One region of the Mesorhizobium sp. WSM4833 genome, then DNA from elsewhere that is predicted to be linked to it. Evidence: predicted binding sites of a transcription regulator. Region 1 holds the regulator's gene; each other region holds the start of a gene.
The links. Region 1 encodes PhoB, which activates phosphate uptake and scavenging genes when phosphate is short. Its sites were predicted from a motif close to TGTCATNNANCTGTCAT; they were not measured.
Positions count from the first base shown of each region.

Region 2: a site for PhoB is predicted at 2,018-2,034, ahead of phnC (phosphonate ABC transporter ATP-binding protein). Genes of this name have one in related genera too.
Region 3: a site for PhoB is predicted at 2,481-2,497, ahead of AC0L2D_RS22500 (acid phosphatase). Genes of this name have one in related genera too.
Region 4: a site for PhoB is predicted at 1,548-1,564, ahead of ppk2 (polyphosphate kinase 2). Genes of this name have one in related genera too.

Region 1 is NZ_JBVVQG010000019.1:62,886-67,096, forward strand. Features, by position in the region: gene pstB (phosphate ABC transporter ATP-binding protein PstB) at 1-679, shown strand, start outside; gene phoU (phosphate signaling complex protein PhoU) at 706-1,413, shown strand; gene phoB (phosphate regulon transcriptional regulator PhoB) at 1,430-2,119, shown strand; gene AC0L2D_RS28075 (ROK family protein) at 2,136-3,383, opposite strand; gene xylF (D-xylose ABC transporter substrate-binding protein) at 3,653-4,211, shown strand, end outside.
Region 2 is NZ_JBVVQG010000004.1:221,751-225,961, forward strand. Features, by position in the region: gene phnE (phosphonate ABC transporter, permease protein PhnE) at 1-22, opposite strand, end outside; gene phnD (phosphonate ABC transporter substrate-binding protein) at 80-988, opposite strand; gene phnC (phosphonate ABC transporter ATP-binding protein) at 1,081-1,938, opposite strand; gene AC0L2D_RS09455 (DapH/DapD/GlmU-related protein) at 2,313-2,930, opposite strand; gene phnL (phosphonate C-P lyase system protein PhnL) at 2,927-3,634, opposite strand; gene phnK (phosphonate C-P lyase system protein PhnK) at 3,843-4,211, opposite strand, start outside.
Region 3 is NZ_JBVVQG010000011.1:124,940-129,150, reverse strand. Features, by position in the region: gene petA (ubiquinol-cytochrome c reductase iron-sulfur subunit) at 1-195, shown strand, start outside; gene AC0L2D_RS22510 (cytochrome b) at 213-1,514, shown strand; gene AC0L2D_RS22505 (cytochrome c1) at 1,543-2,415, shown strand; gene AC0L2D_RS22500 (acid phosphatase) at 2,542-3,237, shown strand; gene AC0L2D_RS22495 (alpha-hydroxy acid oxidase) at 3,414-4,211, shown strand, end outside.
Region 4 is NZ_JBVVQG010000006.1:141,776-145,986, forward strand. Features, by position in the region: gene AC0L2D_RS13690 (hypothetical protein) at 24-176, opposite strand; gene AC0L2D_RS13695 (aldo/keto reductase) at 353-1,396, opposite strand; gene ppk2 (polyphosphate kinase 2) at 1,674-2,594, shown strand; gene AC0L2D_RS13705 (dihydrofolate reductase family protein) at 2,645-3,292, opposite strand; gene hemB (porphobilinogen synthase) at 3,510-4,211, opposite strand, start outside.

The sequences.
Region 1 (4,211 bases):
CCGCCTGAACCAGGTGACGGCGCTGATCGGCCCCTCCGGCTGCGGCAAGTCCACCTTCCTGCGCTGCCTCAATCGCATGAACGACACCATCGATTCAGCACGGGTAACCGGCAAGATCACGCTCGACGAAGAGGACATCTACGACAAGAACATCGATGTCGTCGAACTCAGGGCGCGCGTCGGCATGGTGTTCCAGAAACCCAATCCGTTCCCAAAGTCGATCTACGAGAACGTCGCCTATGGGCCGCGCATCCACGGATTGGCCAAGCGCAAGGCCGACATGGATCAGATCGTCGAGTCCAGCCTGAAGAAGGCGGCGATCTGGAACGAGGTCAAGGACCGTTTGCAGGAACCTGGCACGGGTCTTTCCGGTGGCCAGCAGCAGCGCCTGTGCATTGCACGCGCCATCGCCGTGTCGCCCGAGGTGATCCTGATGGACGAACCGTGTTCGGCGCTCGACCCGATCGCCACCGCTCGCGTCGAGGAACTGATCGACGAACTGCGTCAGAACTATACGATCGTCATCGTCACCCATTCGATGCAGCAGGCAGCGCGCGTGTCGCAGCGCACCGCGATGTTCCATCTTGGCTATCTGGTCGAGGAGGGCGCCACCGACAAGATGTTCACCACCCCCGACGACAAACGCACCCAGGACTACATCACCGGCCGGTTCGGCTGATCTCTGGCATATGAGGGACGAAGATCATGGGTGAACATACCGTCGCATCTTTCGATGAGGATCTGGAGCAGATCAGCCAGCTGATCCGCGACATGGGCGATCTCGCCCGCTCGATGGTCGGTGGCTCGACCAGGGCTTTGCTCAATTCGGACAATGCGCTGGCGCAGCGGGTGGTTTCCGACGACGCCATCATGGATGCACGCCAGCGCGAGCTGGACGATCGTGCCATCACGCTGATCGCCAAGCGCCAGCCGATGGCCAACGATCTGCGTGCGGTGGTCGGTTCGATCCGCATGGCCGGCGACCTCGAGCGCATCGGTGACCTTGCCAAGAACATCGCCAAGCGCGTCGGCACTGTCGGGCTGAGCGTCACGCCGCACGACCTTTCGCATTCGATCGACGCAATGGCGCAGCTGGTGCTGATCCAGGTGCAGGGGGTCGTCGACGAGTATGCCGCCGCTGACGCGGCAGCGCTTGCCACGCTCAGAAACAATGATGAACGCATCGACGTCAAATACACATCGGTGTTCCGCGAACTTCTGACCTACATGATGGAAGATCCGCGCAACATCACGGCGTGCACGCACCTGTTGTTTTGCGCCAAGAACCTCGAGCGGATCGGCGACCACGTGACCAACATCGCCGAAAATGCCTATTATGTTTTGACCGGCACGCAGTTGCCAGCCAACCGTCCGAAGCAGGACGAGACGGCAATGTCCGCGCCAGCGGCATGACAGGGGTGACCAGCCGATGATCGCGCCACGCATCATGGTGGTGGAGGATGAGGAGCCGCTAGGCGTGCTGCTCCGCTACAATCTCGAATCCGAAGGTTACCAGGTCGAGGTGGTGACGCGCGGCGACGAGGCCGAAATCCGGCTGCAGGAGAACGTTCCAGACCTTCTGGTGCTCGACTGGATGGTGCCTGCGGTTTCCGGTATCGAACTCTGCCGCCGGCTAAGGATGCGTCCCGAGACCGAGCGGCTGCCGATCATCATGCTGACCGCGCGAGGCGAGGAAAGCGACCGCGTGCGCGGCCTCTCGACCGGTGCCGACGACTATCTGGTCAAGCCTTTCTCGACGCCGGAGTTCATGGCCAGGGTCAAGGCGCTGCTGCGCCGGGCCAAGCCGGAAGTGCTGTCCAGCGTGCTCAAGGTCGGCGATATCGTGCTCGATCGCGAGTCGCACCGCGTCTATCGCAAGAAGAGCGAAATCCGGCTCGGGCCGACGGAATTCCGCCTGCTTGAATTCATGATGCGCCATCCAGGCCGCGTGTTCTCGCGCAGCCAACTGCTCGACAATGTCTGGGGCGAGACGATCTACATCGACGAACGCACGGTCGATGTGCATGTCGGCCGGCTGCGCAAGGCGGTCAACAACGGCCGCATGCCCGATGTCATTCGCACCATCCGTGGGGCGGGTTACGCCATTCGCGAGGACTGAACTCCCTCGTTTGAACTCACGCCACGTTCTTGCCGCCGAGACCGGATCTCGCCTGCACGCCCGGCGCAAAAATCTCCTGATCGACGAAGATCAGCGCCCGCATGGCGCAGCCTTCGCGGATCAGCGGCAGTTCGTTCGGCTCGGTGTCGAAGGAAATCGACTTGGAATGCTGACCGCCGGCGGTCTGGGCAATCGCTTGCCGCAATGCCGGCTCGATCAGGTCGAAGGCGGCGGCGCTGACGCCGACCATGGCGACCGGCGCCGGATCGATCAGCGCAAACAGGCTGCCGAGGCCGTAGCCGAGCGCTTCGCCGGCCTTGCGATAGGCTTCCCGTTCGGGCCCGTCCCTTTCGCGGGCGGCGGCAGCCAGGGCGCGCATGTCGGCGTCGCTGACATCGGCGACGGGCTCTGCATCCTCGCCCATCTGCCGCGCGTTGCGCCAGATGGCATAATTGCCGGCATAGGCTTCGACGCAGCCGCGCCGTCCGCAGCGACACAGCGCGCCGTTCGGCCGATGGATCATGTGGCCGAATTCGCCGCCCGAGGAATGGGTGCCGGTGAACAATTCGCCCTTCAGCACCAGCCCCATGCCGATGCCGTGCGACAGGAGGATGGCGATGAAATCGTCGCGGTAACGATCGGGGTCGCGCCAGCGCAGCGCCACCGCCATCATGTTGCAGTCGTTCTCCATAATGGCGGGGATGCCGAACTCCTCTTCGAATATGTCGGCGAAGGCGATGTCGGTGTGCGGCGTGATCGGCGACCACAGCATGGCGCGGGCACGGGTGTCGGTGATGCCCTGGACGGCCAGCGCGATACGAGCGATGCTGCGCACGTCCAGGTCGGGATCTTCCAGGCGGCGCCGCACGATTGCCGTGCACTCACCGATCAGCGAGTCGCGCGACATCGTCAGCGTGTCGAGCCGACGCTGTTCCTCGGATATTACCTGGCCGGCATAGTCGATGACGGCGACCGAGAGGAAGTTCAGCGACAGCACCACGGTCATTACCGCGGCCGCTTCCGGATTGAGGCTGAGGCCGACCTGCGGACGGCCGCGTTTGAGCGAGCCGGCCTCGCTCGGCTTGCTTTCGGTCAGGATGCCTTCGACGATCAGGTCGGATGAGATCGCCGAGATCGTCGAATGGCTGAGGCTTGTGGTTGCGGCGATCTCGGTGCGCGACGGCTGTCCGGCGCGGCGCACCGCGGCGATCACCATCGCGCGGTTGCGGCGGCGCAAATCGTCGTGGCGGATTCCGACCGACATGCTCTTTCATATCCTCCCGGTCGCCGCGGTTCTTCCTGCCCTGGAACGCTGTCGGTGACGCGGTCAAATACTGGCAGAAGCCGCGCGCCGTGTCATTTATTTATTCCGAGGCCCGAAAAAAATTCGAGACGACATCAAAATCCATCAGAATCGATGTTGACAGCGTTCGGGCGTTGGCCCAGTATTTTTTCGAGGCTCGAAAAAATAGGGCCTCTGTGCCGGCCCTCGGGCCAGTTTGGTCGCGCCATACGCGGCGCAGGGAGGATAATATGAAAAGATTCACAGCCGCCATCCTGGCGGGTGCCGCCATGTCGCTGACGCTCGCGTCTGTCGCGCAGGCGAAGGACAAGGTCGTCGGCGTTTCGTGGTCCAACTTCCAGGAGGAACGCTGGAAGACCGACGAGGCCGCCATGAAGACGGCGATCGAGGCCGCCGGCGACAAGTACATCTCCGCCGATGCGCAGTCCAATCCCGGCAAGCAGCTTACCGACGTCGAAAGCCTGATCTCGCAGGGCGCCAATTCCCTGATCATCCTGGCGCAGGATGCTTCGGCCATCGGCCCGGCCGTGCAGAAGGCGCTGGACGAAGGCATTCCGGTCGTCGGCTATGACCGGTTGATCGAGAACAAGGACGTTTTCTACCTCACCTTCGACAACAAGGAAGTCGGCCGTATGCAGGCCCGCGAAGTGTTCAAGGTCAAGCCGGAAGGCAACTACGTCTTCATCAAGGGCTCCGGTGCCGATCCCAATGCCGACTTCCTGTTCTCGGGCTCGATGGAAGTGCTCAAGGAAGCCATCGACAGCGGCAAGATCAAGAATGTCGGCGAAG
Region 2 (4,211 bases), on a different contig from region 1:
GGGCTGTCACGGAAAGGGTCATGATCGGACATGCAAGAAGGGCGGCGTTTTCTCGACGCCGCCCTTCCTGATTTCGCCGTTAGCCGCCGATGGCTGCCTTACGGGCTTCGACGATGACGTTGTAGAAGTCCGCCTTAACCGGGACGTAGCCGGTAAAGTCGCCGCCCTCGACGCCTTCGAAGCAAGCCTTGTCCTTCTTCGGCAACTGCGTGAAGAAGTCGGCGAGCTTGGCCGTCATTTCACTGCCGAGCGCGGTGCGCACGACCAGCGGGCCGTTCGGGATTAGGCCCGAGCGCCAGACCTCGACGAAGTCGTTGGGGTCGACGGCGCCCTTGGCGACTTCCTTGTGAAAGGTGCCCGAGGTGTAGCCGTCCTTGAAGTCGCCGATGCCGGAAGAATCGTCCACCGCCACGTCGACCTTGCCGTCACGCACGGCCAGGACGTTGTTCTCGTGACCGCCGTTGAACTGGGTCGATGCGAAGAAGGTTTCGTTCGAAGCGCCGGTATCCTTCGGGATCTGGGTCAGCGGGATCAGGTAGCCGGAGGTCGAATCCGGATCGGCGTAGCCGAGCTTCTTGCCCTTGGCCGACTTGATGTCGGTGATGCCGGAGGATTTCAGCGCCAGGCCGATCGAATAATAGCCTGTGGCGCCGTCGGTCTGCTGGGTGGTGAGGATCGGGGTGACCGCCTTCGGGTCCTTGAGAGCGACGCTGGCGTAGCCGGAAGCGCCGAGTTCGGCGAAGTCGAGCGTGCCGCCGAGCAGGCCCTGGATGACGCCGTCATAGTCGGCGGCGGGGAACAGCGAGACCTTTTCGAAGCCGAATTCGGTCTTCAAATGGTCGGCGAGGCACTGGTAGTTGCGCAGCCGGTCGGTTTCGTTTTCGCCGCCGAGAATGCCGACGCGAAATTCCTTCATGTCGGCGGCATGGGCCATGCTGGTCGCCATGGCGAGCACCGAAACGGCGCCAAAGACCATCTTCCTGAACATTGGATATTTCTCCTGTAGGTTCCGGCCCCGCGCCGGCAGCGTTATCGATTTTGACAGGTGCCCTTGACGTGGGCTGGCGATCCCAACCGCTCTCAATATCCCGGGAATGCGGGCTCGAGCGGTCCGGCGGATGCGGCGATCTTTCGGCTGAAGGCAACGCTGGTCGAGGTGATGGCCTCGGAGATTCCCTGGCCATTGCTGTCGGCGCCGTAGACGAGGCGCACCGCCTCGCGGTTGAGCTCTTCCGGCGGGCCGTCGAAGACGACCTTGCCGGCAGCCATGCCGATGATGCGGTTGCAGTAGGTGCGGGCGGTGTCCAGCGTGTGCAGATTGGTGACGACGGTGATGCCTTCGCGCAGATTGATGTCCTGCAGCGAATCCATCACCACCTTGGCGTTGAGCGGGTCGAGCGAGGCGATCGGCTCGTCGGCGAGGATCACCCGGGGCTGCTGCATCATGGCGCGAGCGATGGCGACGCGCTGCTGCTGGCCGCCCGACAAGGTGCCGGCGGGCTGCAGCGCGGTGCGGGCGATGTCGAGCCGCTCGAGTGCCGCGATCGCCTCGGCGCATTCGGCGCGCGAGAACATGCCGAACAGGTTGGTGATGGTCGAGCGGTGGTTCAGCTTGCCGAGCAGCACATTGGTCAGCACGTCGAGGCGCGGCACCAGGTTGAACTGCTGGAAGATCATGGCGCAGTCGCGCTGCCAGCGCCGCAGCGGCGAGCCGCTCAGCTTCGAGACCTCGGCGCCGTCAAAAAAAATCGACCCCTGGCTGGGATCGATGAGACGGTTGATCATGCGAAGGAGGGTTGATTTGCCGGCGCCCGAACGGCCGATAATGCCAACCATCTGACCCTGCGGGATCGCGATGTTGATGTCGCTGACGGCAGTGTTCTTGCCAAATCGTCGGGTGACACCGCGGATTTCGAGCGTGGCGGAATTTGCTGGCATGGGGGCAGGTTCCAGTCCGGGACCATTGATCGTTAGGCATTCGCCTAGCGCAGCCACATGAACCTGCCGTGTCGCGTTGATGTCAGTTTTGTTACGCTCCACAGGCCGGAGTCTGCGGCCGGCCCAGGATCAGCAGTCGAAGGTGATGTGGAATGCAGGCCTGGCGAGCTGGCGCCGGTGGCCAGACGGCACCACTTGATGCGCATATACTCGCCCGTCGCGCGCCGGCGATGGCGAGGCCGTCCTTCAGGCGTTCCAGACAAGGGCCGTCATGGCGTCGATGCCGGTGTCGAGAGGCACGTCATGCGGATAGCAGGGGCGGGGGCGGTTTGCCCCCGCTGCCCAGCGTCAGTGACAGCCCGTTCCTGGCGTCGCTATCCGCCATATTTCTCCAAGAACGCCTCGGCCTCGAGCTCCCGGAAGTCATCCAACGCGGCCCGCAGCCTTGCATGGTCCCAGTCCCACCAGGCCAGCGCCTGGTAGCGTTCGGCCGTGCGGCGATCGAAGCGCTCGCGGATCGGCTTTGCCGGCACGCCGGCGACGATCGTATAGGGCGCGACATCTTTCGAGACGACAGCGCCGGCGCCGACCGCGGCGCCATCGCCGATGGTGACGCCGGGCAGGATGGTCGAGCCGTGACCGAGCCAGGTGTCGTGGCCGATGGTGACCCGCTTGGCGCGGCGCTGGGCGAAGAATTCGCTTTCGTGCTCGGCATCGTCCCAGTAGTCGGAGGCGCGATAGGTGAAATGGTGCAGCGTCGGCCGCCAGGTCGGGTGGTTGGTGGCGTTGATGCGCACGCTGGCCGCGATGTTGGCGAACTTGCCGATCGTCGCGCACCAGACGGCGCAGTCCTGCATCATGTAGGAATAGTCGCCGAGTTCGCTTTCCGAGACCCGGCTGCGGTCGGCGATCTCGGTCCAACGGCCGAGCGTCGAGTTCTGCACCTCCGCCGTCGGATGGATCAACGGCGTCTCGGATAATTTCCTGGTCATGCGGCGATTTTTCCGGGCGCGAAAGCGGTGACGTCGATGATGCGGTCGGCAACCGCCTCGCGCACATCGTGGTCATGGAAGATGCCGAGCAGGGCGACACCTGCAGCCTTCTTGGCGGCGATGAGTTCGATCACGACATCGCGGTTCCTGGCATCGAGCGAGGCTGTCGGCTCGTCGAGCAACAGGATCGGATGCTCGGTGATGAAGCCGCGCGCGATGTTGACGCGCTGCTGCTCGCCGCCGGAGAAGGTCGCAGGCGGCAAGGCCCAGAGTTTCTCCGGCAGGTTGAGCTGCGCCAGCAAGGCGCGGGCCTTGTCCCTTGCGGCTTCGCGATCCTCGCCGCGCTCGACCAGCGGTTCGGCGACGACGTCGAGCGCCGAGACGCGCGGCACGGTGCGCAGGAACTGGCTGACATAGCCGATCGTTTGCCGGCGTATGGCCAGCACGGTGCGCGGGCTGGCGGTGGCGAGGTCGATCAGCCCATCATCATGCGTGACGATGATCTGGCCTTCGTCGACGGCGTAGTTGCCGTAGAGCATCTTCAGGATCGAGCTCTTGCCGGCACCGGAAGGACCGCCGAGCACGGTGCATTCGCCAGCCCTGATCGAGAACGAGACACCGGCGACAACAGGCAGTTTGATGCCGTCGCGCAGGTGCATGGTGAAACTCTTGGCGACGTCGGAGACAACGAGGGGGGTTGCCATCAGAAGGGCCTCCAATTGTCGTTCGTTTGCGGGCCAACGCCCGCCTCTGCCTTGCCAGGCATCTCCCCCTCAAGGGGGGAGATCGGCAGCTTTCTCGTTGCGCTTGTTCTGCGACGTTGGAGAGTGGCGAAACCGAGGACGATAGCCAATCTCCCCCCTTGAGGGGGAGATGGCCGGCAGGCCAGAGGGGGGTGCTTTGGCGCCATCGTCAAACCTGCAAAATCGAGGAAACAAGCAATTGCGTGTAAGGCGCGCGCGGGTCGTCGAGCACGCGGTCGGTGAGGCCGCTTTCGACGACGCGGCCGTCCTTCATCACCATCATGCGCTGCGACAAGAGCCGCGCCACGGCAAGGTCGTGGGTGACGACGATGGCCGCCAGACCGAGATCGGTGACCAGACCACGCAGCAGGTCGAGCAGGCGGGCTTGCACCGAGACATCGAGGCCGCCTGTTGGCTCATCCATGAACACCAGGCGCGGCCCGGTGACGAGGTTGCGGGCAATCTGCAGGCGCTGGCGCATGCCGCCGGAAAAGGCGCGGGGCTCGTCGTCGATGCGGTCCTCGTCGATCTCGACGCG
Region 3 (4,211 bases), on a different contig from region 1:
ATGGTGATGGTTCAGGTCTGCACGCATCTCGGCTGCATTCCGCTTGGCCAGGAAGGCGATTTCGGCGGCTGGTTCTGCCCGTGCCACGGTTCGCAATACGACACCGCCGGCCGCATCCGCAAAGGCCCGGCGCCGGAGAACATGCCGGTTCCGGTATTCAAGTTCATTTCCGATACCAAGATCCTTATCGGTTGAGGCAGGGGGATATTTCGATGAGCGAGGGACACTCGACCTATACGCCCAAAACCGGTCTCGGACGCTGGTTCGACGCCCGCATGCCGCTGCCGCGGCTGGTCTATGACAGCTTCGTTGCCTATCCGGTGCCGCGTAACCTCAACTATGCGTGGACCTTTGGCGGCATCCTGTCGATCATGCTGGTGGCGCAGATCCTGACCGGCATCGTGCTGGCCATGCACTATACGGCCGACACCAATCTGGCCTTCGGCTCGGTCGAGAAGATCATGCGCGACGTGAATTCGGGCTGGCTGCTGCGCTACATGCATTCGAACGGCGCCTCTTTCTTCTTCGTCGCCGTCTACATCCACATCTTCCGTGGCCTCTATTACGGCTCCTACAAGGCGCCGCGCGAGCTGCTGTGGATCCTCGGCTGCATCATCTATCTCCTGATGATGGCGACCGGCTTCATGGGCTACGTGCTGCCATGGGGCCAGATGAGCTTCTGGGGCGCCACCGTCATCACCGGCTTCTTCAGCGCCATTCCGCTGGTCGGCGACTGGATCCAGCAGCTGCTGCTCGGCGGCTTTGCCGTCGACAACCCGACGCTGAACCGTTTCTTTGCGCTGCACTATCTGTTGCCGTTCATGATCGCCGGCGTTGTCGTGCTGCACATCTGGGCGCTGCATGTCGTCGGCCAGTCGAACCCGACGGGCATCGAGGTCAAGTCGAAGACCGACACCGTGGCCTTCACCCCCTACGCGACCATCAAGGACGCGTTCGGCATGATCGTGTTCCTGTTCTTCTTCGCCTATTTCGTCTTCTACCTGCCGAACTATCTCGGTCATCCCGACAACTACATCGTCGCCAACCCGCTGAAGACGCCGGCCCACATCGTGCCCGAATGGTACTTCCTGCCGTTCTACGCGATCCTGCGCGCCATCACCTTCAATGTCGGGCCGATCAACTCCAAGCTCGGCGGCGTGCTATGCATGTTCGGCGCCATCGTCATGTTGTTCCTGGTGCCGTGGCTCGACACTTCGAAGGTGCGCTCGGCGGTTTACCGGCCCTGGTACAAGCTGTTCTTCTGGCTGTTCGTGGCCGATGCCATCCTGCTTGGCTGGCTGGGCTCGCAGCCGGCGGAAGGCAGCTATGTGTTCATGGCGCAGATGGCGACATTGTTCTACTTCGCCTTCTTCCTGATCGCGCTGCCGGTGCTCGGCCTGATTGAGACGCCGCGACGGTTGCCGAACTCGATCACCGAGGCGGTGCTCGAGAAGAACAAGGGCGGCAGCGGACATCCGGCGGGCGCTACGGCGGCTCCGGAAACCAAAGGCTGAGCGGGTAGAGAATCTAAGGGGATTTGGCATGAAAAAGATTCTCACCTCGCTGGCGCTGATCGGCCTTGTGGCCGTCGCCGCTGGGGCCGCGGGCACTCGGGCGATCGCCGCCGAAGAGGCACACAATGTGGCCAATCCGACGCATTTCCCGATCGACGAGCCGAAGGAAATGGACTGGAGTTTCACTGGCCCATTCGGCACCTATGACAAGGCGCAGCTGCAGCGCGGCCTCAAGGTCTACAAGGAAGTCTGCTCGGCCTGCCATTCGATGAACCTGGTGGCGTTCCGCACGCTGTCGGACCTCGGCTATTCCGATGCGCAGATCAAGACGCTGTCGGCCGAGTACACCATCCACGACGGTCCCAACGATGCCGGCGACATGTTCGACCGTCCCGGCAAGCCGTCCGACCACTTCCCGCCGCCCTTCGCCAATGAGGAAGCCGCCGCTGCCTCCAATGGCGGTGCTGCTCCGCCAGACATGTCCCTGCTGGCCAAGGCTCGCGGTGTCGAACGCGGTTTTCCGCAGTTCGTCTTCGATATCTTCACCCAGTACGACGCGGGCGGCCCCGACTATATCCACTCGCTGCTGACCGGCTACGACCAGACGCCGCCTGCCGGCATGGTGATCCCGGAAGGCACCCACTACAATCCGTACTTCATGTCCGGCGTGTCGCTGAAGATGCCCAAGCCGCTCTCCGACGGCCAGGTGACCTATGATGACGGTGCGCCGCAGACCATCGACCAGTATTCCCGCGACGTCTCCGCCTTCCTGGCATGGGCGGCCGAGCCGCATATGGAAGACCGCAAGAAGACCGGTTTTCGCGTTCTGGTGTTCCTGCTTTTGTTCGGCGCGCTGGTCTATCTCACCAAGCGCAAGGTGTGGGAAGGCGTGGCGCATTAAGCCACACGATCAAGTGATCGCAAAGGGCGCCGAGAGGCGCCCTTTGCATTTCCGGATGCTGGTCGTGTCACATGGCCGTCACCGCATCCGGCGATCCTGTGCTGCTCTCATCAAAGGATCGCACCCATGAAAAGATACGCATCGCTCGCGGCAGGCCTGTTGCTGCTCATCGTCGGCTCGGCCGCGCAAGCGGAGGACGCCCAGCCTTTCGTCACCAACAAGGATGTCGACCTGACGATGATCCTGCCGCCGCCGCCGGCAAACGATTCGGCGCAGACCAAGGCCGAACTCGGCGAGGTGCTGATGCTGCAGGTGACACGCACGCCCGAGATGGTAGCCAGCGCCGTCGCCGATGCCGACGAGAATGTCTGGCGCTTCGCCAACGTCATGGGGCCGAAATTCAACAAGGAAACGCTGCCCAAATTCAGCGCCTTCTTCGACCGCGTCGTGGCCACCGAAGGCGCCGTCGTCGATCCGGCCAAGGATTTCTGGAAGCGCCCGCGTCCGCACCAGCTCAGCGACCTCGTCAAGCCGGCGGTCAAGTTGTCGAGCTCCGGTTCCTGGCCGTCCGGCCACGCCACCGTCGGCACCATGATGGGCATTATCCTGTCCGATATGGTTCCTGAAAAGCGCGCAGAGATCATGGCGCGTGCGGCCGAATACGCCCACAACCGCGAGGTCGGCGGCATCCACTATGCGTCCGACGTCGAGATGGGCAGGATTTCCGGCAGCGTCATCGCCGCGGTCCTGCTCAACCGGGACGACTTCAAGGCCGAATATGAAGTGGCCAGGGCCGAGCTTCGTTCGGATCTCGGCATGTAATCTTCGTCAGTCGGATCAGACCAGAAAGGGGCGCTTCGGCGTCCCTTTTTTTGCTCATGGCCATGTCCGGAGGGCAGCTCGAAAAATAGTCCGTTGGCACGCCGACAACAGGTTGATATTCGATGCATCGAACGGTGGCGAGAAACTTGTCCCGCCATGGCCTTTGGAATTCGATGATGCGGCTCAGCGACTGTCACAACTTTTCCGATTACCGCCGCATGGCGCAGCAGCGGCTGCCGGGGCCGATCTTCAACTACATCGACGGCGCGGCGGACGACGAGGTCACCTATCGCCGCAACACCGAAAGCTTCGAGACCTGCGATCTGGTTCCCAACGTGCTGCGCGGGGTGAGCGAGGTCGACATGTCGGTGACGGTCATGGGCCAGAAGCTGGCGATGCCGTTCTATTGCTCGCCGACCGCCTTGCAGCGCCTGTTCTATCACCAGGGCGAGCGCGCGGTCGCCAAGGCCGCCGCCAAATACGGCACGATGTTCGGCGTGTCGTCGCTGGGCACTGTCAGCCTCGAGGAGGCGCGCAGCATCAGCAGCGGCCCGCAAGTCTACCAGTTCTATTTCCACCGGGATCGCGGTCTTAACCGGGCGATGATGCAGCGCGCAAAGGCGGTCGGCGTCGAGGTGATGATGCTGACCGTCGACAGCATCACCGGGGGAAACCGCGAGCGCGACAAACGAACCGGCTTTGCCATTCCCTTCAAGCTCAACCTTACCGGAATGGCGCAGTTCGCGCTCAAGCCGGCCTGGGCGATCAACTATTTCACCCATGAGGGCTTCAAGCTGCCGCAGCTCGACGAGCATGTCGACATGGGCGGCGGCACGATGTCGATCAGCCGTTACTTCACCGAGATGCTCGATCCGTCGATGACATGGGACGACGTCGCCGAGATGGTCAAGCTCTGGTCGGGTCCGTTCTGCCTCAAGGGCGTCATGTCGGTGGAGGATGCCAAACGCGCTGTC
Region 4 (4,211 bases), on a different contig from region 1:
CCGCATCTGCGGGCCTTTTGCCGTCACTTTGCCGTTTCGGTTTCGGCTTCAGTCTCGTCTTCGGGCTTCGAACGTTCCCTCGCTGCAACCTTGGCTGCCAGCTTCTCGGCCTTCTTGGCCGCCTTCTGGCGGTCGCGTTCCTTGCGTTCCTGATCGTAGTTTGGTGGTCGCGCCATATCGGCTCCTTTTTCACTGCCTCGCGGCTCTGGTCCTGCCTAGGAGCATTAGCCGTCAAACACAACAGCTGAAGCGATAGTGCGTCGATGATGGCCAGGCTTGCAAGATGCGCGCCGCAATGATGGGGCCACGCCCATCACTGCGGCGGCGATACCTATCGCCATCGATTTGCCGATCAGATGCCGCTTCGGTCAATCACCAGATCGGCGGCACCAAAGCGGTCCTTTGCCGTCAGCTGCTGGTGCCAGTAGGGATAGAGCAGGGGCGGCCGGCTGACCGCGTCGAGGCGCGCGCGCTCCTCGTCGGAAAGCACCAGGCTTGCCGCCGCGATGTTGTCCAGGAACTGCGTTTCCGTCCTGCCGCCGATCACCAGGGAACTGATGGACGGCCGGCCAAGCAGCCAGGCCAGCGCCACCTGCGCTGCCGACACGCCGCGCTGCGCGCCGATCTCCACAAGCACATCGACGATCCGCCACAGCCGGTCCTCGTCGCGGATCGGTGGTTCCGACCAGCCCGCGAGTTGGCGGGCGGTGGGGCTGTCACGGCGGTATTTGCCGGACAGCAATCCGCCGGCAAGCGGGCTCCAGACCAGAACGCCCAGCCCCTGGTCGACGGAAATCGGCAGCAGTTCGTACTCCGCTTCGCGCGCTTCCAGCGTGTAGTGGATCTGCTGCGTGATGAAGCGCGGCTGATGACGGCTGTCGCTGATGCCGAGCGCCTTCATCACCTGCCAGCCGGAATAGTTGGAGCAGCCGACATAGCGGATCTTGCCCTGGGCAACCAGCGTGTCGAGCGCGCCGATGGTTTCCTCCAGCGGCGTCACGCCATCCCATTCGTGCAGGAAATAGATGTCGATGACGTCGGTCTTGAGCCGCTTCAGGCTCTTCTCGCATTCCCGGATCAGGTGATGGCGCGACAGGCCTTCGTCGTTTGGACCTTTGCCGATCCGCATCCGTGCCTTGGAGGCGATCAGCACGTCGCCCTTGCGCTTGCCGCCGAGCGCTTCGCCGATGATTTCTTCGGAAATGCCGTTCGAATAGACATTGGCGGTGTCGATGACATTGATGCCGGCGTCGATACAGAGATCGATCATCCGGCGCGCTTCGTCGAGATCGGTCTTGCCGACCGCCGAAAAAGCTCCGGCGCCGCCGAACGTCATGGTCCCCATGGTCAGTGTCGAAACTTTCAGGCCGGAACGGCCGAGGGTGCGGTATTCCATGTCGGTCCTCGCGATTACGTTGGAAAAAGGCTGGGGGGGCGCCCGAAAGTGGCCGCTATTTGTAGGACAATTTGGGTGACGTGTCTCCATGCCAGCGCGGCGGATCGATCATGCCTGGCTGGACCGACGGCGGCGGTAACCATGCTCGCGCTGCAATAAAACCGTCATTGCAGGCCTATATGGAAGTCGGCTCAGGTGTTGCCGTTCCCGGGCTGTAGGCCGGGAGTTTGGGGCGCCGGACGTGGATCGACAGAGCTTGCAAGTGGAGCAGCCGATAATGACCGAGCTAAAACAGAATTCTCCGGCCAGGGATTGGCTTGAAGCCGAGCTCGCCGACACGCTTGACGAAGACTATGAGCTCGAAATGTCGGAGCCGGCGCTGTCGATGGAGATCGCCAAGATCTACAAGAACTCGCATCCGCCTTCGATCGATCGCATGCAGTATTTTCGCGACCTGATCACCCTGCAGTCCGAATTGATCAAGCTGCAGTCCTGGGTCGCCCACCACAAGAAGAAGCTGGTGGTAATCTTCGAGGGACGCGATTCGGCCGGCAAGGGCGGTGTCATCAAACGCATCACCCAGCGCCTCAACCCGCGCATCTGCCGTGTCGTCGCACTGCCGGCGCCGACGGAGCGCGAAAAGTCGCAATGGTATTTCCAGCGCTATGTCCCGCATCTGCCGGCCGGCGGCGAGATCGTGCTGTTCGACCGCTCATGGTACAACCGCTCGGGCGTCGAGCGGGTGATGGGCTTTGCCCAGCCCGATCAGGTCGAAGAATTCTTCCACGACGTGCCGGAATTCGAGCGCATGCTGGTCCGCTCGGGCATCACCGTGGTCAAATACTGGTTCTCGATCACCGACGAGGAACAGCAGATGCGCTTCCTGATGCGCATCCACGATCCGATGAAACAGTGGAAACTGTCGCCGATGGACCTGCAGTCGCGCGTGCGTTGGGAGCAGTACACCAAGGCCAAGGAAGAGACCTTCGCCCGCACCAACATCCCGGAAGCGCCCTGGTTCATCGTCGAGGGCAACGACAAGAAGCGCGCGCGGCTGAACTGCATCGACCATCTGCTCAAGCAGCTGCCTTACGAGGAAGTGCCGCACGAGGAGATCACTTTGCCGGAGCGCGTCTTCAACCCCGAATACGAGCGCCAGGTGCTGCCGCGCGAGCTCTACGTGCCGGAAAAGTATTGAGGCAGACGAAGCTGCGATCTCCCCCACGCGGGGGGAGATTGGCTCTCCACCTACGCCCGCTTGATCACCACATGCGTCGCGAGCGGGGTCGCCACCTGCTCGCTGCAGACATAGCCGAGCTTGAGCATGTCCAGGCCGGCAAAAAGGTTCTCGCCCGTGCCCAGCAGCAGCGGCGCGATCGCCAGATGCATCTCGTCGATCAGTTTTTCCTGCAGATATTGCCGTATGGTGGCGACGCCGCCGCCGACCCGCACATCCTTGCCGCCAGCGGCAGCCTTTGCCTGTTCAAGAGCTGAATGGATGCCGTCGACGACGAAGTGGAAAGTGGTGCCGCCCTCCATCGTGATCGGTTCCCGCTTGTGATGGGTCAGCACGAAAACCGGCACATGATAGGGCGGGTTGTCGCCCCACCAGCCTTTCCAGCTGTCGTCAGGCCATTCGCCGCGGATCGGTCCGAACATGTTGCGGCCGAGGATCCAGGCGCCGACATTTTCGAAGCTGCGCGCCGCGAACGCCTCGTTGACGTCGGTGGTGCCGCCGTCTTGTCCGAGCACCATCTCGCGGAAGGTGCGGGTGTCGACAAACCACTTGTGCAAGGATTCCCCACCGACGCCGAGCGGATTTTGCAGATCCTGATCGGGACCGGCGCCATAGCCGTCGAGCGATAGGGTGAAAGCGTTGACGCGAAGTTTGGACATGCGAGCCTCCTCGATAACCGATTGTGTTTTGCAAGCAGTTTTTTGTAACAAACCGATTGTGAATTGCAAGCGGTATTTTCAAGCTCAAACGAAGCCCACGCAACGGTCAAGTGGCCCTCGCTATGGATTCCCCGGCCAAGAGCCGGAAATTGGTATGGATGTCGAAGCGGATTGGCCGACATTGCTCGCCGCGACCGGCCGTCGTCGCGAAGAGAAATTACCCCTTCAGCATCTCCGCCACTTCGGGTGCGAAATAGGTCAGGATGCCGTCGCAGCCGGCGCGCTTGAAGGCGAGCAGCGATTCCAGCATTGCCTTCTCGCCGTCGATCCAGCCATTGGCGCCTGCCGCCTTGATCATCGAATATTCGCCTGACACCTGGTAGGCGAAGGTCGGCATCTGGAACTCGTCCTTCAGCCGCCGGATGATGTCGAGATAGGGCAGGCCGGGCTTGACCATCAGCATGTCGGCGCCCTCGGCGATGTCCTGTTCGGCCTCTCTCACCGCCTCGTCCGAATTGGCATGGTCGATGTAATAGGTCTTCTTGTCGCCCTTGAGCAGACCGGCGGTGCCCACCGCCTCGCGATAGGGTCCGTAGAAGGCCGAGGCGAATTTGGTCGCATAGGACATGATCGCCACGTCCTGAAAACCATTGGCATCGAGCGCGTCGCGGATGGCGCCGATGCGGCCGTCCATCATGTCGGACGGTGCGATGATGTCGGCGCCGGCGGCCGCCTGGATGACTGCAGCGGCGGTCACCTGTTCCACTGTCTCGTCGTTGACGATGATGCCGTCGCGCAGGATGCCGTCATGGCCGTGGCTGGTGAATGGGTCGAGCGCTGCGTCGGTGATGATGCCGATCTGCGGTACCGCATCCTTGATCGCACGGGTGGCGCGGTTGATCACATTGTCGGGATCGAG